One region of the Heyndrickxia sp. FSL K6-6286 genome, then DNA from elsewhere that is predicted to be linked to it. Evidence: a T-box and tRNA genes for the amino acid it is inferred to sense, from the RefSeq annotation. Region 1 holds a T-box; the other holds one or more tRNA genes.
What was found. The T-box of region 1 lies ahead of trpS (tryptophan--tRNA ligase). A T-box ahead of a tRNA ligase gene usually reads a tRNA of that ligase, here a tRNA-Trp.
Positions count from the first base shown of each region.

Region 2: it has a tRNA-Trp gene. The T-box ahead of trpS (tryptophan--tRNA ligase) is inferred to sense a tRNA for this amino acid. The anticodon was not compared.

Region 1 is NZ_CP152029.1:4,184,460-4,195,497, forward strand. It holds gene trpS (tryptophan--tRNA ligase) at 627-1,634, opposite strand; T-box leader at 1,688-1,945, opposite strand; gene MHI39_RS21130 (DUF3889 domain-containing protein) at 2,514-2,858, shown strand; gene MHI39_RS21135 (SDR family oxidoreductase) at 3,046-3,780, opposite strand; gene MHI39_RS21140 (GNAT family N-acetyltransferase) at 4,277-4,723, opposite strand; gene MHI39_RS21145 (NADP-dependent oxidoreductase) at 4,942-5,940, opposite strand; gene MHI39_RS21150 (metalloregulator ArsR/SmtB family transcription factor) at 5,967-6,317, opposite strand; gene MHI39_RS21155 (cysteine hydrolase family protein) at 6,694-7,248, opposite strand; gene MHI39_RS21160 (DinB family protein) at 8,547-9,011, opposite strand; gene MHI39_RS21165 (DUF4260 domain-containing protein) at 9,251-9,595, opposite strand; gene MHI39_RS21170 (MerR family transcriptional regulator) at 9,598-10,026, opposite strand; gene MHI39_RS21175 (hypothetical protein) at 10,187-10,612, opposite strand; partial or broken gene MHI39_RS21180 (response regulator) at 10,704-11,021, opposite strand; gene MHI39_RS21185 (rRNA adenine N-6-methyltransferase family protein) at 11,023-11,038, opposite strand, start outside.
Region 2 is NZ_CP152029.1:4,599,045-4,610,082, forward strand. It holds gene MHI39_RS23185 (GNAT family N-acetyltransferase) at 1-479, opposite strand, end outside; gene MHI39_RS23190 (aminoglycoside phosphotransferase family protein) at 480-1,373, opposite strand; gene MHI39_RS23195 (MFS transporter) at 1,503-2,720, opposite strand; gene MHI39_RS23200 (TetR/AcrR family transcriptional regulator) at 2,833-3,435, opposite strand; tRNA gene MHI39_RS23205 (tRNA-Asn) at 3,593-3,667, opposite strand; tRNA gene MHI39_RS23210 (tRNA-Ile) at 3,686-3,762, opposite strand; tRNA gene MHI39_RS23215 (tRNA-Gly) at 3,774-3,847, opposite strand; tRNA gene MHI39_RS23220 (tRNA-His) at 3,867-3,942, opposite strand; tRNA gene MHI39_RS23225 (tRNA-Trp) at 3,945-4,018, opposite strand; tRNA gene MHI39_RS23230 (tRNA-Tyr) at 4,029-4,113, opposite strand; tRNA gene MHI39_RS23235 (tRNA-Asp) at 4,137-4,213, opposite strand; tRNA gene MHI39_RS23240 (tRNA-Met) at 4,243-4,316, opposite strand; tRNA gene MHI39_RS23245 (tRNA-Ser) at 4,485-4,577, opposite strand; tRNA gene MHI39_RS23250 (tRNA-Ile) at 4,587-4,663, opposite strand; tRNA gene MHI39_RS23255 (tRNA-Met) at 4,668-4,744, opposite strand; tRNA gene MHI39_RS23260 (tRNA-Ala) at 4,763-4,838, opposite strand; tRNA gene MHI39_RS23265 (tRNA-Pro) at 4,849-4,925, opposite strand; tRNA gene MHI39_RS23270 (tRNA-Arg) at 4,930-5,006, opposite strand; tRNA gene MHI39_RS23275 (tRNA-Leu) at 5,091-5,176, opposite strand; tRNA gene MHI39_RS23280 (tRNA-Gly) at 5,187-5,261, opposite strand; tRNA gene MHI39_RS23285 (tRNA-Lys) at 5,286-5,358, opposite strand; tRNA gene MHI39_RS23290 (tRNA-Val) at 5,510-5,585, opposite strand; tRNA gene MHI39_RS23295 (tRNA-Glu) at 5,605-5,679, opposite strand; rRNA gene rrf (5S ribosomal RNA) at 5,739-5,855, opposite strand; rRNA gene MHI39_RS23305 (23S ribosomal RNA) at 5,930-8,912, opposite strand; rRNA gene MHI39_RS23310 (16S ribosomal RNA) at 9,334-10,886, opposite strand.

The DNA of each region.
Region 1 (11,038 bases):
AAAAGTCCTGTAAAAACCGGATATTAATCAAACTTGATTATAAATTATCAATATTTTTTTAAATAACCGAACTTTGTTTTATATGATCAATCTTTTTTATCAAACTATAATTATTTTCTAAAAATTCAAAATAGACAGGAGGATTGTAGAGGAATTTATAGAATTATTTAATTCGTTACATCAAACTTTTTTCAGGGGGGTGGAAAGTTATGGGTAATTTGCTATGGTGGCTTCTTCATTAATTGTTGTTTCTGTTGGATTAACAGTATTCAGATACATCGACTGTTATAAGATGTAAGGTTTAGTTTTTCATGACTTTACTGTTTAACAATCAAAAGCTCCCCAAAAACACTGGTATTATAGTGCTTTTGAGGAGACTTTTTTTGTATGTAGTAACATATTATGTGCGATGAAACATATTTATTGTATTTAACAATAAATATGTAGTTTTTTTATCTTCAACAGATATTTAGTTTCAGTTACCAGGATGAATGTTGATGTTGAGCTTGAAAATATAGATTGATAAAAAACCCTTCTCTCACTATATTCAGTAGCAAATTAAGTGTATTCATTCACTATATGTTAATTTTGTATTCACAAACCATCAAAAAAAATTTATCCATTATTTAAAAATAATTAATTCCAATCGCTTCTCTCACCTCTGAAAGTGTTTCTGCTGCTACTAAACGTGCATTTTGACTGCCTCTCTTCAATACTTCAAATACAAAATCTAAATGTTGTTCATAATAGTTTCTTTTATTTCTAATTGGTTCTAATTCTGCTTGAAGTATATCATTCAAATATTTTTTCACTTTTACGTCTCCTAAACCTCCCCTTCTATAATGTTCTTTCATTTCTTCTAAATGTAATTTATCTAAACAAAATGCATCTAAGTATGAAAAGACAGTATTATTTTCCACATTTCCTGGATCTTCAATCCTTATATGATTTGGATCTGTATACATTGACATAACCTTATTTTTAATAATGTCTGGGGAGTCCGAAAGGTATATTGCATTACCTAATGATTTACTCATTTTTGCTTTACCATCAATACCAGGTAATCTCCCTAAACCTTTTTCCGGAAGTAATACATTGGGTTCGAGTAGTACTTCTTTTTTGTATATAGAATTAAAGCTCCTAACAATTTCTCTGGCTTGTTCAATCATAGGTATTTGATCTTCCCCAGCTGGGACGACGGTCGCTTTAAAAGCTGTAATATCTGCTGTTTGACTAACTGGGTAAATAAGGAATCCAGCAGGTAAACTTTCTTCAAAATTCTTTTCCTTAATTTCATTTTTAACTGTAGGATTTCTTTTAAGTCTAGAAACTGTAACAATATTAAGGTAATGCATCGTTAATTCATTAAGTTCTGGAATTTGTGACTGAATAAAGATATTTACTTTAGAGGGATCGATACCTACTGATAAGTAATCTAACGCTACTTCAGTAAGGCTGTTTCTAATTTTTTCAGGGTTTCTTGCATTATCAGTTAATGCTTGTTGATCTGCAATCATTATAAAACTATTGTATTGGTCTTGTAATTTAACTCGATTTTTCAAGGAACCTATATAATGCCCAATATGAAGTTTACCTGTAGGTCGATCTCCTGTTAACAAAATTTCTTTTTTCAATGTTCTCTCTCCTTCATATTTATTTTAAAAAAATAAAAAACTCCGCCCTAAATTAATAGGACGGAGATCATTTCCGTGTTGCCACCTAAATTGTGTAATTAATTAATAGACAAAATTACACCACTCATCATCAAGTACTAACATACTCTATCTGCTATAAGGTGCAGCCCACCACTTAGATACTCTCTTTAAAGATTTCACCTTGTTCCTTCGAGGTCCATTCATTAAATTTCTTCTTGCTAGGTTCTCAACTACCCTAACTCTCTGTATTGAAGCTATATTTAATTACTATTCCTCATCATAGGACATTAGTATTTATTATCTTAATGTATATATTATATAAACATATTTATTCAATAGTCAAATTAGAAAAAAGAGCTAAAAAAGTCCCATCTCAATTCAAAGGGGCTTATTCTTGTTTAACTAACGCCGTGTTTTTTTAGTGCCTTTTCTTTTGGGTTCCAAACGAGTAAGCAATATAGCAAAAAACACTAAAACAGAAAGGATAAATGTAGTACCAGTTACTACCCAATTTATTTCTCCGTTACGAAGCATACTCACAACTATAATTCCTGTAAGAACACTGCAATTAGGCAAAAGTATGCCTTTGATAATTTAGCCATGTTATCATTCCTAAACAAAATCGATCCAATTGAGATACACATCCTAAATTGTAACATTTGTAATTTTCAAGTAAATCCTATTGAACTAATCTTCCCCGATTGTGGAATACAAGAAAATGAAAATTATTCATCTAGCCAAAAAGTTGATTTACTCTTGTTATTCAACTCTAACCATCTTAGGTTTGGGAGTGATCATTCTTTCCGCATAATTGTTTTTATTAAAGCCAAGATAAAAAAGATCAAAGGAGGATGTTTATTGAAAAAGCTGCTAATTTGTTTATTCATAACTGTAATTTTTAGCTCTCATAATTTCTTTCTAAACAATTTTATCAATACAACGTATGCACAACAGAAACCTATCCCCTCTTATGCTAAATGGGGCCAAATTGCTATACAAAAGACAAAAGAAAAGTATCCTCAAGCAAAGATTATTGATTATCTTCATATTGGGAGTGACAAGAAAGGGGATACCTCTTTAGAAAAATTCAAATTATGGTTAAAGCAAAACAACAAAGAATTTGGTGTATTTGTCGATATTTTATTTGATAGTAAAACGGAACAAATAATTGATGTTAAATTCAGAGAAACAACAAGAGGTTAAAGCTAATGCTTGTTGAGTGAACCTGCCCCTTTAGTTTGGTTCTAGAAAAGGGGCCTCATATGTGATGATAGTAAAATGATTTAATTTCTTTGCAATAAATGCAGATCATCGTTTGGCAATTCGAACGGTGTTTAAAATAGTTGCTTAATTTTCTCAAAATCAACAACAGAGTTGTTAAAAACTAGATTTATCTTAGATAACAACCATTATTAATATCAAATGTTGCACCTGTATAATGCTTGGACTTATCTGATAATAAGAAGACGACAGTATCAGCAACATCTTCAGGCATTACAGGAGTATGAATGAGTTCGTGACTTATATATTCCTCCTTCCTCCAATCAGGAATGACGCCCATCATTGGAGTATTAACCATCGTAGGAGCAACCGCATTCACTCGGATGTACGGTGAGAAGTTCATTGCACAGCTCTTAGTTAAACCCAGTATGGCAGCTTTTGATAACCCATATATCGCATCTGAGCTACCTTCAATACCTGAGACTGAAGACATATTTACTATCACCCCCTGCCGCTCAGTTTGAAGCAATTTCTTGCCGAACATTTGCGAAAAATAAACGAATCCCTTTACATTTATATCTAGGACTTTATCAATTTCATCAATTTGATAGTCCACTATATTTTTGGCTAAATAAATTCCAGCGTTATTAACCAACCCATTTATTTCTGGATGTTCTGTTTCTATATATTGGAAGAATCTAGAAACCTCTTCGTACCTACTTACATCTAACTGATATGTATGCAAAACATTTCGGACATCTATTGATCGTTTTATATCATTTAAAGATTCTTCATTAATATCACATGCTATTACTACAGCACCTTCATTTAAACATTGCTTAACAATTTCTTTTCCGATTCCAGAAGCCGCACCAGTTACTATAATTTTGCTATTTTTAAGCATTTACAAAACTCCTCACACAATTTATAAACAAACGATATTATAGACGTTAAGCATTACCTTCTTTAATTAGACTATTTGTTAGTAGAAAGATAATAGGATTATTCTAAATATTACAACTTTATTATAATTTAAGCGAATTGTAAATGAAATTCCTATGTGAACACTTCGATCCCTTTCTGAATCAAAGCCAATTAAATGAAGAAGAAAAAGAGCTGTGGATCTTCACTGAATCTTTAACCCTAGCAACCGTTGCTTTAGGTGCATTTTTTGGGACAATATCTTAAATAAAAAAAGTGGGTATCCAAATTATAGTTTGAATACCCACTATACCTTCTCTTGAAAAGAATTGGTTTACGAACGATTAGTTAAATGAGAATTGTAATTTTTTTATAAGCATTAAATTCATGTCAAATTAGTAATAATCCGCAAATATATGAACTAACCCTTTAGCACATAAAAAAAGCTGATTAACTATTGTTATTCAGCTCTAACCATCTTAGTTGAGTAAATTTTTTTCAAGTATAATTTTATGTAAGCCTTTTTTATCCGTATAAGTATCTATTACATCAAAACCATTTTTAATGTTTAAAATTAACATATTACGCCATTTATTCATTGTTTTTGTTTGAACAACCTTATAGCCATTTTCCTTTAAATATTGATGCTGCTTTTCCATTAGCATGGAAGCAATCCCATGTTTTCTGTAATTAGGATCCACACCACCTAACCAACTATAAAATTTATTATTATCAATTGCATATCCAATCTTATACCCAATAACTTTTTTGCCATCCATTGCAGTAATTACTAATAATTGAGGTTTGCTTGCCATTTTGTTAATCAAATCGTCAGAAGTACCGAATATATCTTTATGTAATTCCAAAATTCCATTTAAAACATCAACTGCAGGTATTGAATTAAGAATAAAGTACTCAAAACCCAAGTAAAATCCCCCTTTATAAATATTCCTTAAACTTATTTATTCAATCTATCTTAAACAAAATCGCCCCATTCCTTTTAATAAAGAAAGAGCATCCCTTACTAAAGGAATGCCCCAATAGTTTAAGTTAGAATATTCACACTCTATTGTGTAGAAGCATACAAAAAATACGCTTTTTTTATGGAGCATTATTCAGCACATTTTTTTGCTTCGTTTCATAACTATTTAATTTTTAATATTATTTTCCCTTTCGCCCTTCCTGACTCCGCATATTCCATCGCTTTTTGAGCATCTTTAAAAGGAAAAACTCTATCAATGATAGGTTTTATTTTACCAGTCTCAATAAAGTTTGCGATTATACGTAATTGTTCTCCACTTGGTTTCATAAACAAAAACGTATATTGAACATTATACTTTTTTTCAAGCGCAGTCAATTTATGACTTGCCATTGAAAACAACATAGTTTTAAAAAATCCGGAACCATATTCTTTACCGAAGCGAGCATTCGGTAATCCCGATACGGAGACAATTTTTCCTCCGCTTTTTATCACTTCAAATGACTTTTCGAGTATCTCGCCCCCAAGTGTATCAAATACGGCATCATAATTTTTCAGTATCTCTTCAAATTTTTCCGTCTTATAATTTATAATTTCATCTGCACCAAGAGATTTTACTAAATTAGCCCCTGCTTCACTGGCAGTCGTCGCAACAGTGGCTCCCATTAATTTAGCCAGTTGAATAGCAAAGGTACCAACCCCACCAGCCCCAGCTTGAATTAAGATTTTTTGTCCTTTTTGTAATTGTAAAATGTCTGTTAGGGCTTGATAGGAGGTTAGTCCAACCAATGGAATCGATGCTGCTTCCTCAAAGCTCAAATTTTTAGGTTTTAAGGCGATATCATCTTCATGAATAGCGATATATTCAGCAAAAGTACCGATCTTACTCTTACGTGGACGGCCATATATTTCGTCACCGACTTTAAAACGAGTGACTTTGGCGCCAACCTTTGCAACGACACCAGAAAAGTCATTCCCTAAGATTAGAGGCATTTTATATTTAACTAGCAATTTTACTTTCCCATCGCGCAGCTTAAAATCAATCGGATTAATACTAGCTGCATGAATTTCTGCGAGTACCTCATATTCACCAATTTCAGGTGTGGGCATTTCTGCCAATCTCATTGGAAATTTCCCATACCTATCGATAACCATTGCTCTCATAAGCTATACCTCCAAATCATATGTGTTTAGATTCCATCATTTCCATAAAAGCTTTGCATGAACTTATCAATATCCAACACAAGTGTTCTTAATAAACTTAATTCTGTACGTACATTTATATAATAAAAGTTCTTTGTCCCCTCTTTACGCATAAAAACAATACCGGCATCTCGTAAAACCTTAAGATGATGGGATACAGCAGGTCGAGAAAGATGTGTTTGTTCAGTGATTTCACCTACACGTAATCCTGTTTGACAATCCGTCCCCATTAGAACTAACAGGATCGACTGACGTGTTTCGTCACCAATTGCCAACAATACTTTTTGACAATTAATAAAATCCTCTTTGATCACATTTAGTTGGTCCTGTTTATTCATTCAGTATAATACCTCCAATAGTTAGTTTATTGGTTTAAGTTGATAAACCATATAGCCGAATACAACAATATCCTATTGTTAGGTTAAGTGCAATATTGAGAAAGTAAATCAAGACGAATACACTTAGAGGGGAACTGCTTAAAAAATGGGCCTATAAGTGATGATTGTTCTAAGAAATAAAGCAGCTTTAGTCTTCCACTTGATCCGTTCATTCGAATAAACACTAGATAAGTACTCTTGAGGTCTTCTAAAAAGAAAAATCCTGAATCATATAGTTAATATATTTCGATTCAGGTGGTATTTATCTATTTTATTTACAGTTATGGCCAGATTGTGGAATATGAGTTCACCTTACCTAAACAAAGAACTACTCATCTTACACTCTATTTAAAAGTTGCTCTGTTGTAAGTATTGTAGCAAATTCTTCATTTAAAGTTGCTAGGGAGATATTATGTATCGTCTCGGCATCATAGTAGTTATCATTTTGGTCGGTAATACCAAACGCTGCTGTTGCATCTGAAATAAGATATGTATTAAAACCTAAATTCCCACTCATTCTTGTAGTTGTAGATACACAGTGTGGGGTAGTCAAACCAGTTATTACCACTGTCGTAATATCATTTAATCGGAGAAACTCTTCTAAATTTGTACCAATAAAACTACTATTAACTTTCTTGTTTATAACAACTTCTCCTTCAATAGGCGCAACCAATTCTTTTATAGCAAATCCTTCATTGTCCGGATGAAAAACAGAATTAGGATTATCGGACTTGTGTTGAATATGTATTACTTGCCAACCTTTGTTCCTCCATAATTCTAGTATCCTACAAATGTTTTCCTCTGCCATTAGATTGTTTCGTTCTCCCCATTTTTTATCATCAAAAGCTCTTTGTACATCTACAATTACTAATGCATTATTTTTATTATCCAAACTAATTCCCCCTAACTTCTTTGCATTACAAAGAAAGATCCTTCTACTGAATCATTGTATAATTTTTAACGTTTTATTATATGGCCTCTACTTATTGAGAGAGTATATTAGAAATTAGATCTGTTTTAAGAATCCTACTGAAGGAGATATTTTTTCCTTGCACTGATCTGTTTCAAGCTTTACTTTATTTACAATACTCACAGCCATATCGTGTTTAAAGTTCAACTTATTCGTTCGTTTAATAAGGTACTTCCTTGTACTAACGAATTAATCATAATATATATAGTTGATAATTTACATTAAATTATTAACAAATAAAAAATAAATTCCTTATTTTTTAATAGGATAGGAGCGTTTACTTTAAAAATGAAAAATAGATGATGAAAAAATTATCCACTCCCTTTTTCCTCCTTATCGGTAATCAAACACTCCCTTTGGTTACCGGGCACTACCTTTTTTCTCCTTCTCGGTAATCAAACACCCTCTTTAGTTACCGGGCACTACCTTTTTCCTCCTTCTAGGTAATCAATCACTCGCTTTTGTTACCCTGCACTACCTTTTTCCTCCTTCTCAGTAATCAATCACTCGCTTTTGTTACCCTGCACTACCTTTTTTCTCCTTCTAGGTATTCAATCGCTCGCTTTTGTTACCTTGCACTACCTTTTTCCTCTTTCTCGGTAATCAATCACTCGCTTTTGTTACCTTGCACTACCTTTTTTCTCCTTCTCGGTAATCAAACACCCTCTTTAGTTACCGGGCACTACCTTTTTCCTCCTTATCGGTATTCAAACACTCCCTTTGGTTACCGAAGACAACCTTTTTCCTCCTTATTGGTATTCAAACACTCCCTTTGGTTACCGAAGACAACCTTTTTCCTCCTTATCGGTAATCAAACACTCTCTTTTGTTACCCTGCACTACCTTTTTCCTCCTTCACGGTAATCAATCACTCGCTTTTGTTACCCTGCACTACCTTTTTTCTCCTTCTAGGTAATCAATCACTCGCTTTTGTTACCCTGCACTACCTTTTTTCTCCTTCTCGGTAATCAAACACCCTCTTTAGTTACCGGGCACTACCTTTTTCCTCCTTCTCGGTAATCAATCACTCCCTTTAGTTACCGAGCTCACCCTTTTTCCTCCTTATCGGTAATCAATCGCTCTGTTAGATTACCGCTCATTTATTCAAACTTTACTCTTAAATAACAAAAATGTATGAGAAAAAAGCCAAAATAAAAAAGACACGTTTCTAGATAAACGCGTCCCCTGTTTAACTTTCAACCTAAAAATTATAACGAAGTATCACCAAGATGGAGGTGGCCATGCTCCAATTATTCGCCGAATCAGTGCTACCTGTCCGGTATGATAACTGTTGTGCGTCATAAGCGTGGCTAAAATGACACCACGAGTCCTTTTCAATTTCGTATCCTTCATTTCATTTAAGTCTTTTTTTGCTTCGTTTTCAGCTTCCTGTAGACCCTTACTAAATTGAACAATAGCGTCACTCCACTCGGTTTCATTTGACGGGGCTATCTCAACGGGCCATGAGTCTTCATCATGTTCTGGATGAACAGGTACACTTCCCTTAAGGTAGGTAAGATAAAAATCTTGCCAAAAAATCATATGGTTTAGAACCTGCCACACTGAATATGGACAGTTTGCAGGTTTTACCCCAGCTGTATCCCACTGTAAACCCTCAAACACCTCCAACGGATCAGCATGAGCATTTTCCCCATGTAACCCGCCTTCAAAAAAATTAGATGGCATATACATCCCCTCACTTTTAATAAATTGAAAAAGCTTTTTTCTATTTTCCTCCTCCCGCAATCAATCTCAGGTAAATATATTCAACAAAAAAAAGCATTAATCCTTCATTGAACTGCATCCCAATTGTTAGTCACTAATTTAACAATTGAAGGTGCAGTTCATCTTCGATTAACGCTCTCTTTTAGGTATAAACAAATATGTAGATTACACAAACAATTTTCTATCAAGGTACGAATCAATTAAAGCCTTTGTATATGTGTTTTGTTAAAAGAATCTTGATATTTCAACCCAAAGCCAAATAGTCGATCCATAAATATATGAGATAACCAGATGATAGATATGATTAGTAAATAATCCTTTGAAAAGTATAAGTAACCTAATGCTAAAAGTATGGGTAAAATAAAACTGTGTCCAAAATTATAAATATTTGCACCTATTTTATTATTAATTGCATAACCAATCATTGTAATATCAGGAACGAGTAAAAGTACAAAAAACAACCAGATTGGAAAGTCTAGCTGTATATAAATATAAAAAGAAATGGCAAGGGCAAATCCGTTTTCAATACGAACCATTTGATTAATAGTCATGATATTCCCCTCTTATAAATACTTTTGAAAAATTCTACTAGCAAATCTTCGATAACCTCTTTGTTTTCTAAATATTTCTCCTCATTTACTAGTTCTTTAACGGTTTGCACTACTTTTAATGCTTGTTGATAAAACTGAATTTTTTCCTCAAGTTTCATTATTTTTTGATTTAATAACAATACTGTTGAATTGTTACATTCTGTTGATATTGATTCGTCTCTTAATATAAGTAATTGTTGAATCTCTTTTATTGTAAAACCTAATTGCTTTAATACCATGATAAGTTGTAGCTGTTTTTCACATTCTTCATCATATTCCCGGTAACCATTTTCACGTCTTTTTGGTTTCAATATGTTCTCTTTTTCATAATAACGAATTGTATCAGCTTGAATAGAATATTTGTTAGCAAAATCTTTGATTTGCAAATTAACCACCCTCCAGTACATACACCATAACATTGGAGTAAACTCTAAGGTCAAGAGTAAAAAAATCCCCATTAAAATGAATTACCTATTAAACTTACCTCTACTTGAATAAAAAAAGAGCGTTCCTTATTAACGGAATGCCCCTGCTTGATGTTCCCTTTTAATGACCGTAATGCTCAACAAACCTTTTAAGTTCTTCTATTGTTGGTGGTAAAAAAGTTTGGTCACTTTCTATTTCAAATAGCAATTCATTATCTAAGTATGCTTGTTCTTTATAATAACCCTTTAAAACGACCTGACCAAGTTGATAAAATATAACTTCTATCTTGAGAGAAGCTTCATAATTCCAAAAAATAGCCTTCCCTTTAAGGTTCCTATAACAATGATCTAATTGCTTATAAAATTCATAGACTTCACTAGTGGTAAACCAGGTTTTGCCTAATACATAATAATTTCCACTCTTAATTTCAACAATCCCTTCAGCATCATATCCACCACATTGGTTTGTATTCTGTAGAAAATCACTAGCCTTTTGTAGTTCCATTCGGATAAACCCTTGATTGCCTTTAATCGTAAATTCTTGCATAAATCCAACTCATTTCCGAAAAAGATACCTAACAGTTTAACATTAAAATCTCTTTTTATCATAGTAATCACCAGCATTCCACTTATGGGGAGGGATTAAATGGTTTGGATAAGTAATCGTCTGCACCAGAAGCTAGTCCCTGAATTTTATCTACAGCTTCCGATTTTGCCGAAAGCATAATAATGGGCATATTTCTTTCTTATCTAATCTTCATACATGCTTCTATTCCATCCATGTTCGGCATAATTATATCTAATATAATGAGATCAAACTCTCTTTTTTCCAATAGTTTTAGAGCTTCAATAGCATCTTCAACCTTTTGAGTGCGCATACCTTCGTTTTCTAAATAAACGGAAATTAGATTTCTAATATCTTTGTCATCATCAACAATAAGAATTTTAGACTCCATATTATCCCTCCATATTC
Region 2 (11,038 bases), 410 kb from region 1:
CCCTCTTTTAGAAAACCGTTTTTTAACAATACCTTTTTTGATGCATCATTTAACGGCATCACATCCGCTTGAATTCTATTCACATCTACCTCATTGAATAGAAACTCCACTACTTTACTTACAGCTGCTGATGCAATCCCTTTCCCCCAATAGTCTTCTGCTAAATAGTAGCCGATTGTCACCATATTGATTTTTTGATTAAAATCAAATGCTTCTACAATTCCAACTAATTTATATTCAGAACGTGTAACAATTCCCCACTTTATTCTTTTCTTATTATTAAAATCGCGCTCAAAATGACTAATCATTTTTTTTACGGTTGCTTTATTATGTTTTGGGATAATTCCACAAAATTCAAAAACCTGCTCATTGTTATATATAGCAAACACGTCATCAAGATGATCCTCTTCAATTTTTAACAATGAAATTTCATCTGCTATCAAAATAGGAAATTCATTAAAAATTTTTTCTATATTCATTTATCCCTCGTTCCTTTCTATATATGTATAAAAAAAAGTTTTATTAAGATAAGGGTTATATTTTATTATTCTTTGAACCTTGTCTAAAGTATTATTGCGGATAGGGATTCTATTTTTTCTATATAATAATAACCATCTTATACAAGCTATTGCTTCAAATAACTCTTCTTCATCCTGACTAATAGAATTTTCCGATATATAAGCTGAACGAAATAATGAAGCATGTTTTTCTGATATCGCATAAATTTTTAATAGAAATACACTCCATGCAAAATCATATCTTTTATCCCCTAATTGAGCATTTGTCCAATCTATAACTGTAAATCTTCCCGTTTCTTCTACGATATTTTCAAAATGATAATCTCCATGAATGAACTCACTCTGTGTTATTTGCGCTTTTTTAACCAACTGGATTAATAATTGACTAAGATCCAGGTATTCCTCAATCCCGGAAAAAAAATAATCGATAAATTGATACTTTGGTAGATTAACATTTTTAATTTGATATGGAGAAATCCAATGTATTTTTGATAGAATCCGTGCCATTTCAGTGATGTTTTTGCTACTAAATGTTTGAAAAGACAGTCCATCATATGTTGTTAATAATACTTTATTTCCTTTTCTATCCACTCCCCATGCTAATGGCTTTGAAACAGGAACCTCTCTTTGAGTAAGCACATGCAATAAATGATATTGAAGTTGAACATTTGGTTTAGATTCCCTATTCCATACTTTAAGTACAAATTGATTGCCTTGATGAATAATTTTGGCTACTTCTGCTTCATATCCAGAATTCATCGATTGAACGTATAAAGTTTCCTTACCGGATAAAAGTTTATCCATTTCCCTATTATTTTTTTCTTTCCAATCAATCAGCTGGAGTAGATTTCCCATCTCATTTCTCCTTCCTTAGTTCCTACATACTACATAGTCACCCATATTCGATATAATTACGAAAATATCCTGTGAATAAAATAAAAAAGACTCAGTAATACAACTGAATCTTTTAAAAAAATATCTATGTTAACTTTTCCTTAGTTTAACTTGGGTATTGATGCTATCAACCTTTCTTGCGGCCCGGATGGACAAAACAAAACAGGCAAAAAGAAAGATAAAAGCTGAAACATATGGATAATTAACATTCATATCAAATAGGAAACCAGCCACTATTGGACCCATAATATTCCCTAGACTTGTGTAAGCGGAGTTTAATCCAGCTACATATCCTTGTTGATCCTGAGCCATTTTCGACATCTGTGTTCCAATGGCAGGTCGTAAAATATCAATTGACAGGAACACAATGAAAGTAACTACAACAATTAGCCAATACTTATGCACAAATAAGGTTGATAATACAAATAGACTAGCTATAATTAAACAAGATGAAATAACTTTCCTCTCTCCAAAGCGATTTAGCATCCATCCGAATATAGTCATTTGTACTACTGCACCTGAGATAGATCCGAATGTTATAATAAACGCAATATCTTTCGGTGAAAACCCAAACTTTTGATCAACAAACAATCCAAAAACCGTTTCGTAGTTAGCTAAACCGAACGACATAACAAACACGATAATTAAACTTAAAAAATATGGCTCCTTATAGGAGTGAAGCAATTGACTGATTAAACTTTGTTTATTTGTTTGAATAGACTGTGCTAATTCAGATTCTTTTTTAATATTAGATTCTGGTAATACGAGTAAAGTAATAATCGCCGCAACCACACCCGCAACTGCTGCAGCAAAGAATGGTACGCGAATCCCAAATTCAGCTATATAGCCACCAATTCCTGGTCCAATAATAAATCCAGTAGTTATAGCAGCATTAATAAAGCCCATACCTTTCGCTCTCTCTTTAGTAGATGTTACATCCGCTGCGTATGCCATAACAGACGGCATAATTAATGCGGCACCGATTCCTCCTAGCATTCTAGAAGCGAATAGAAGAAATGATGAATTAGCTACTCCAAATATCCATTCAGAAACAGCAAAAATGATCATTCCAGCAATAATAATCTTTTTTCTGCCTATTGAATCTGATAGTTTCCCACCAAATGGAGAGAAGATAAGCTGGGTGAGAGAAAAAGCTGCAACAAGCAATCCTACGATGCTCCCATTAATATGTAGCTCGATCATATAAGTTGGCATTATAGGTATAACAAGACCAATTCCCGTAAAAATTAAAAATATATTTAGCATAAGAAGCAATATAGCTCCCCTATTTCTGAACAATAATGACATAAATAACCTCCTCATGAACTTAGAAATACTGAACGTTCATTCTATATTAAATTACAGGATTACCCTTACCTGGTCTATGCAAGATCCTTCCAGGTGTAATCCCTCACTTATTTTATCTATTAGAGCTTGTTGATATTCCAAATAAAAATACATTAAATGCTAATTTATATAAAGTTAATGCCTCCTCAACTGTTGACTTTCTTGACATCTGGCTTAGACCAATTAATAAGCTTTCTAGAATAATAGCGAGACTTTCTACGTCTTCTTTTCTAAATTCACCACTATCTATCCCTTGCTGAATTAATTTTTGATTAAATTTCAAATGTCCCATTACCATCTCTGCAATTCGTTCTTCAATCTCACCAGTCTTTTCTTCATTATTAAAAAACTCATCAGCTGCTTTTGTAAGTGGGTGATTCAAATCATCAAGAACCATTTGTTCGGCCATCCCAAAAAGTTTTTCCTTCGTTGTTTTATATAATGATTCTTTTTCTACCCATTTCTGTTCCCACTCTTTATCCCATTCATCTAATAAATATAAAAATAATCCTTCCTTACTTTTAAAGTGGTAATATATATTCCCTTTACTACTCCCGGTAGCTTCAACAATATCTTCAATTGAAGTGGCTTTATATCCTTTATTAGCAAAAAGATTCCTTGCAGCATCTGCTACACGCTTTTTGGTTTGTTCACTTTGGATTTTCTTTTTATTCAACTATTTCAACTCCAATGCCAATATTAACATTAATACTGAACGTTCATTCTGTATATTAACAAAAATAAATAACCTTTTCAAGCTAGGCTATTTTGACCATGTTACTATTCAATATACAAAAAAAGAGCTAATGCGCTCTTGAAATCTTTTATAAAAATGGCTCCGCAGGTAGGATTCGAACCTACGACCGATCGGTTAACAGCCGATAGCTCTACCACTGAGCTACTGCGGAATATATAAATATAAAAAATGGTGGGCCTAAATGGACTCGAACCATCGACCTCACGCTTATCAGGCGTGCGCTCTAACCAGCTGAGCTATAGGCCCTTTATGTATTTTGGAGCGGGTGATGAGAATCGAACTCACGACAACAGCTTGGAAGGCTGTAGTTTTACCACTAAACTACACCCGCAATATTCATTCATTAAGTATGGGGCGGATGATGGGAATCGAACCCACGAATGTCGGAACCACAATCCGATGCGTTAACCACTTCGCCACATCCGCCATGGCAGGGGCAGTAGGAATCGAACCCACACTGAAGGTTTTGGAGACCTTAGTTCTACCTTTAAACTATGCCCCTATATTATATATGGTGGAGGGGGACGGATTCGAACCGCCGAACCCTGAGGGAGCGGATTTACAGTCCGCCGCGTTTAGCCACTTCGCTACCCCTCCATATTAATCTTTGCATAAATTAATGGCGGTCCGGACGGGACTCGAACCCGCGACCTCCTGCGTGACAGGCAGGCATTCTAACCAACTGAACTACCGGACCAAATTTCTTTCAAGTTTACTTGAAAATGATTGCGGAGGCAGGATTTGAACCTGCGACCTTCGGGTTATGAGCCCGACGAGCTACCAGACTGCTCCACCCCGCGACGATATTATAAAAAGTTTTTTAATCCAATCTTACTATCAACTGTCCCGATTTCAGTATGCCTGTTCTAGTAGCAGCTCAATCGGTACAACTCGCAGTTGTTCGATGAAGTAACGCTCGTTGCTCCACCCCGCGATGATAATATAAAAAGTTTTCAAAGGAATATTTATGGCGGAGGAAGAGGGATTCGAACCCCCGCGCGGTGTAACCCGCCTGTCGGTTTTCAAGACCGATCCCTTCAGCCAGACTTGGGTATTCCTCCAATTATATATGGTGGACCTTGTAGGACTCGAACCTACGACCGGACGGTTATGAGCCGTCTGCTCTAACCAGCTGAGCTAAAGGTCCTCTATGGTAGCGGCGGAGGGGATCGAACCCACGACCTCACGGGTATGAACCGTACGCTCTAGCCAGCTGAGCTACGCCGCCATAGTATATTTTAGATATTGGTGGAGCCTAGCGGGATCGAACCGCTGACCTCCTGCGTGCAAAGCAGGCGCTCTCCCAGCTGAGCTAAGGCCCCAATTATATAATGGTCGGGAAGACAGGATTCGAACCTGCGACCCCATGGTCCCAAACCATGTGCTCTACCAAGCTGAGCTACTTCCCGTTCATGGCGCGCCCGAGAGGAGTCGAACCCCTAACCTTTTGATCCGTAGTCAAACGCTCTATCCAATTGAGCTACGGGCGCATGATTTATATCGTAAGATATTTTATGGAAGGATCTTTTGCTGCGCAAAAATCCTTAAATCTTTTACTTCGTAAAAATTTCTAGTGCCGAGGACCGGAATCGAACCGGTACGGTAGTCACCTACCGCAGGATTTTAAGTCCTGTGCGTCTGCCAGTTCCGCCACCCCGGCAAGGGTTGTTTGGAGCGGAAGACGGGATTCGAACCCGCGACCCCCACCTTGGCAAGGTGGTGTTCTACCACTGAACTACTTCCGCAAATTGAATCAAAGCAAACTTTGATGAGCCATGAAGGACTCGAACCTTCGACCCTCTGATTAAAAGTCAGATGCTCTACCAACTGAGCTAATGGCTCATAATAAAATGATTGATCGTGTAGTCTATAATTTTAAATATAAAGGCTCGTACATTTATATTGTAAATTATTTATTCCGACTTTTCAAACGTCAAAAAAATCCAACTATTTTATTACACAAAAAATATTGCACCACTATCAAAATAATTAATGGTGGAGGATGACGGGATCGAACCGCCGACCCCCTGCTTGTAAGGCAGGTGCTCTCCCAGCTGAGCTAATCCTCCAATATAAAAATTTATTTAATGGTGACCCGTACGGGATTCGAACCCGTGTTACCGCCGTGAAAGGGCGGTGTCTTAACCGCTTGACCAACGGGCCACATTTGCAGAATTTGCTAATATAGTTTAGAAAAATAATAGCCCCAATTTAGGGGCATCGCCTGGCAACGTCCTACTCTTGCAGGGGGAGAGCCCCCAACTACCATCGGCGCTAAGAAGCTTAACTTCCGTGTTCGGGATGGGAACGGGTGTGACCTTCTTGCCATAGTTACCAGACTATATTTTGTTAAGGGTTTATTCCCTCAAAACTAGATATATCAAGAAGTAACGGTTCATAACCTCAAATCTATTTGGTTAAGTCTTCGATCTATTAGTATTCGTCAGCTCCATGTGTCGCCACACTTCCACCTCGAACCTATCAACCTGATCATCTTTCAGGGATCTTATTTAGATAAACTAAGGGAAATCTCATCTTGAGGGGGGCTTCATGCTTAGATGCTTTCAGCACTTATCCCTTCCGCACATAGCTACCCAGCGATGCCTTTGGCAAGACAACTGGTACACCAGCGGTGCGTCCATCCCGGTCCTCTCGTACTAAGGACAGCTCCTCTCAAATTTCCTACGCCCACGACGGATAGGGACCGAACTGTCTCACGACGTTCTGAACCCAGCTCGCGTACCGCTTTAATGGGCGAACAGCCCAACCCTTGGGACCGACTACAGCCCCAGGATGCGATGAGCCGACATCGAGGTGCCAAACCTCCCCGTCGATGTGGACTCTTGGGGGAGATAAGCCTGTTATCCCCGGGGTAGCTTTTATCCGTTGAGCGATGGCCCTTCCATGCGGAACCACCGGATCACTAAGCCCGACTTTCGTCCCTGCTCGACTTGTAGGTCTCGCAGTCAAGCTCCCTTGTGCCTTTACACTCTGCGAATGATTTCCAACCATTCTGAGGGAACCTTTGGGCGCCTCCGTTACCTTTTAGGAGGCGACCGCCCCAGTCAAACTGCCTGCCTGACACTGTCTCCCACCCCGATTCAGGGGTGCGGGTTAGAATTTCAATACAGCCAGGGTAGTATCCCACCGATGCCTCCACCGAAGCTGGCGCTCCGGTTTCAAAGGCTCCTACCTATCCTGTACAAGCTGTACCAAAATTCAATATCAAGCTGCAGTAAAGCTCCACGGGGTCTTTCCGTCCTGTCGCGGGTAACCTGCATCTTCACAGGTACTATAATTTCACCGAGTCTCTCGTTGAGACAGTGCCCAGATCGTTGCGCCTTTCGTGCGGGTCAGAACTTACCTGACAAGGAATTTCGCTACCTTAGGACCGTTATAGTTACGGCCGCCGTTTACTGGGGCTTCAATTCAAAGCTTCGTCTTGCGACTAACCTCTCCTCTTAACCTTCCAGCACCGGGCAGGCGTCAGCCCCTATACTTCGCCTTACGGCTTCGCAGAGACCTGTGTTTTTGCTAAACAGTCGCCTGGGCCTATTCACTGCGGCTCTCTCGGGCTTGCACCCTAACAGAGCACCCCTTCTCCCGAAGTTACGGGGTCATTTTGCCGAGTTCCTTAACGAGAGTTCTCTCGCTCACCTTAGGATTCTCTCCTCGCCTACCTGTGTCGGTTTGCGGTACGGGCACCTTTCACCTCACTAGAGGATTTTCTAGGCAGTGTGGAATCAGGAACTTCGGTACTAAATTTCCCTCGCCATCACAGCTCAAGGTACATGGTGACGGGATTTGCCTCGTCACCCCTCTAACTGCTTGGACGCACTATTCCAGCAGTGCGCTTACCCTATCCTCCTGCGTCCCCCCATCGTTCAAACGGTGAAGAGGTGGTACAGGAATATCAACCTGTTGTCCATCGCCTACGCCTTTCGGCCTCGGCTTAGGTCCCGACTAACCCTGAGCGGACGAGCCTTCCTCAGGAAACCTTAGGCATTCGGTGGAAGGGATTCTCACCCTTCTTTCGCTACTCATACCGGCATTCTCACTTCTAAGCGCTCCACCAGTCCTTACGGTCTAGCTTCGCAGCCCTTAGAACGCTCTCCTACCACGGACATCCAGCATTTTTCCGAAGGAAAAGATGCATAGGTGTCCATCCACAGCTTCGGTGATACGTTTAGCCCCGGTACATTTTCGGCGCAGAGTCACTCGACCAGTGAGCTATTACGCACTCTTTAAATGGTGGCTGCTTCTAAGCCAACATCCTGGTTGTCTAAGCAACTCCACATCCTTTTCCACTTAACGTATACTTTGGGACCTTAGCTGGTGGTCTGGGCTGTTTCCCTCTTGACTACGGATCTTATCACTCGCAGTCTGACTCCTAAGGATAAGTCATTGGCATTCGGAGTTTGTCTGAATTCGGTAACCCGATGAGGGCCCCTAGTCCAAACAGTGCTCTACCTCCAAGACTCTTACCTTAAGGCTAGCCCTAAAGCTATTTCGGAGAGAACCAGCTATCTCCAAGTTCGATTGGAATTTCTCCGCTACCCACACCTCATCCCCGCACTTTTCAACGTGCGTGGGTTCGGGCCTCCAGTAAGTGTTACCTTACCTTCACCCTGGACATGGGTAGATCACCTGGTTTCGGGTCTACGACCTCATACTCTATCGCCCTATTCAGACTCGCTTTCGCTGCGGCTCCGCCTCTTCAGCTTAACCTTGCATGAAATCGTAACTCGCCGGTTCATTCTACAAAAGGCACGCTATCACCCGGCGTTTTTCCGAAGGAAAATACGCACAGGGCTCTAACTACTTGTAGGCACACGGTTTCAGGTTCTCTTTCACTCCCCTCCCGGGGTGCTTTTCACCTTTCCCTCACGGTACTGGTTCACTATCGGTCACTAGGGAGTATTTAGCCTTGGGAGATGGTCCTCCCTGCTTCCGACGGGATTTCACGTGTCCCGCCGTACTCAGGATCCACTCTGGAGGGAACGAAGTTTCAACTACAGGGTTGTTACCTTCTTTGACGGGCCTTTCCAGACCTCTTCATTTACTCCGTTCCTTTGTAACTCCGTATAGAGTGTCCTACAACCCCAAGAGGCAAGCCTCTTGGTTTGGGCTTCTTCCGTTTCGCTCGCCGCTACTCAGGAAATCGCAATTGCTTTCTCTTCCTCCGGGTACTTAGATGTTTCAGTTCCCCGGGTCTGCCTTCCTTACTCTATGTATTCAAGTAAGGATACTACCCCATTACGGGCAGTGGGTTCCCCCATTCGGAAATCTCCGGATCAAAGCTCGCTTACAGCTCCCCGAAGCATATCGGTGTTAGTCCCGTCCTTCATCGGCTCCTAGTGCCAAGGCATTCACCGTGCGCCCTTACTAACTTAACCTACGGCCAATGATAAGCTTCGAATCTCTTCGTCAACTCACTCATTCGCATCCTCACGTATGTGTAATACGCTGCGGTGCTCCTTCGTTCGTTTCCTCGATCTTCTCGCTTCTCCTTGCCCTTTCAGTTTAAAAACTACTTAATGGATTCATCCATAAAGTGGCGATTCTCGGTTATTACTTGGTTACTTCTTATATATCTAGTTTTCAAGGAACAATCCGGCGAATGATAAGCTTCGAATCTCTTCGTCAGCGCACTCACTCACATCCTCACGTATGTTTATACGTTCCGGTGCTCGTTCGCTTGCTTCCTCGACCTTCTCGCTTCTAATTCACCTCTATTAAACTGAAAGGATTAACCTTTCAAAACTGAACAAAACAGAAGACGTCTGAACCACGTAAGTGGTTTTCCATATTCCTTAGAAAGGAGGTGATCCAGCCGCACCTTCCGATACGGCTACCTTGTTACGACTTCACCCCAATCATCTGTCCCACCTTCGGCGGCTGGCTCCAAAAGGTTACCTCACCGACTTCGGGTGTTACAAACTCTCGTGGTGTGACGGGCGGTGTGTACAAGGCCCGGGAACGTATTCACCGCGGCATGCTGATCCGCGATTACTAGCGATTCCGGCTTCATGTAGGCGAGTTGCAGCCTACAATCCGAACTGAGAATGGTTTTATGGGATTGGCTAAACCTCGCGGTCTTGCAGCCCTTTGTACCATCCATTGTAGCACGTGTGTAGCCCAGGTCATAAGGGGCATGATGATTTGACGTCATCCCCACCTTCCTCCGGTTTGTCACCGGCAGTCACCTTAGAGTGCCCAACTGAATGCTGGCAACTAAGGTCAAGGGTTGCGCTCGTTGCGGGACTTAACCCAACATCTCACGACACGAGCTGACGACAACCATGCACCACCTGTCACTCCTGTCCCCGAAGGGAAATCCCTATCTCTAGGGAGGTCAAGAGGATGTCAAGACCTGGTAAGGTTCTTCGCGTTGCTTCGAATTAAACCACATGCTCCACCGCTTGTGCGGGCCCCCGTCAATTCCTTTGAGTTTCAGCCTTGCGGCCGTACTCCCCAGGCGGAGTGCTTAATGCGTTAGCTGCAGCACTAAAGGGCGGAAACCCTCTAACACTTAGCACTCATCGTTTACGGCGTGGACTACCAGGGTATCTAATCCTGTTCGCTCCCCACGCTTTCGCGCCTCAGCGTCAGTTACAGACCAGAGAGTCGCCTTCGCCACTGGTGTTCCTCCACATCTCTACGCATTTCACCGCTACACGTGGAATTCCACTCTCCTCTTCTGCACTCAAGTCTCCCAGTTTCCAATGGCCGCTTGCGGTTGAGCCGCAAGATTTCACATCAGACTTAAGAAACCGCCTGCGCGCGCTTTACGCCCAATAATTCCGGACAACGCTTGCCACCTACGTATTACCGCGGCTGCTGGCACGTAGTTAGCCGTGGCTTTCTGGTTAGGTACCGTCAAGGTACCGCCCTATTCGAACGATACTTGTTCTTCCCTAACAACAGAGTTTTACGATCCGAAAACCTTCATCACTCACGCGGCGTTGCTCCGTCAGACTTTCGTCCATTGCGGAAGATTCCCTACTGCTGCCTCCCGTAGGAGTCTGGGCCGTGTCTCAGTCCCAGTGTGGCCGATCACCCTCTCAAGTCGGCTACGCATCGTCGCCTTGGTGAGCCGTTACCTCACCAACTAGCTAATGCGCCGCGGGTCCATCTGTAAGTGATAGCCGGAGCCATCTTTCAATTCTTCTTCATGCGAAGAAAAAAGTTATCCGGTATTAGCCCCGGTTTCCCGGAGTTATCCCAGTCTTACAGGCAGGTTACCCACGTGTTACTCACCCGTCCGCCGCTAACTCTCAGGGAGCAAGCTCCCATCAAGTTCGCTCGACTTGCATGTATTAGGCACGCCGCCAGTGTTCGTCCTGAGCCAGGATCAAACTCTCCAAAAAGATGTTTGATATAGCTCTTATAAATAAAAGTAATTCATTGACGTTTCGTTTTGTTCAGTTTTCAAAGATCAATCATTAACGCAGGATTTCATTTTATCATTCAATCTCTTTGTTGTCAATTGTTTTTTTGAAATAATTTATTCCGCTGAACC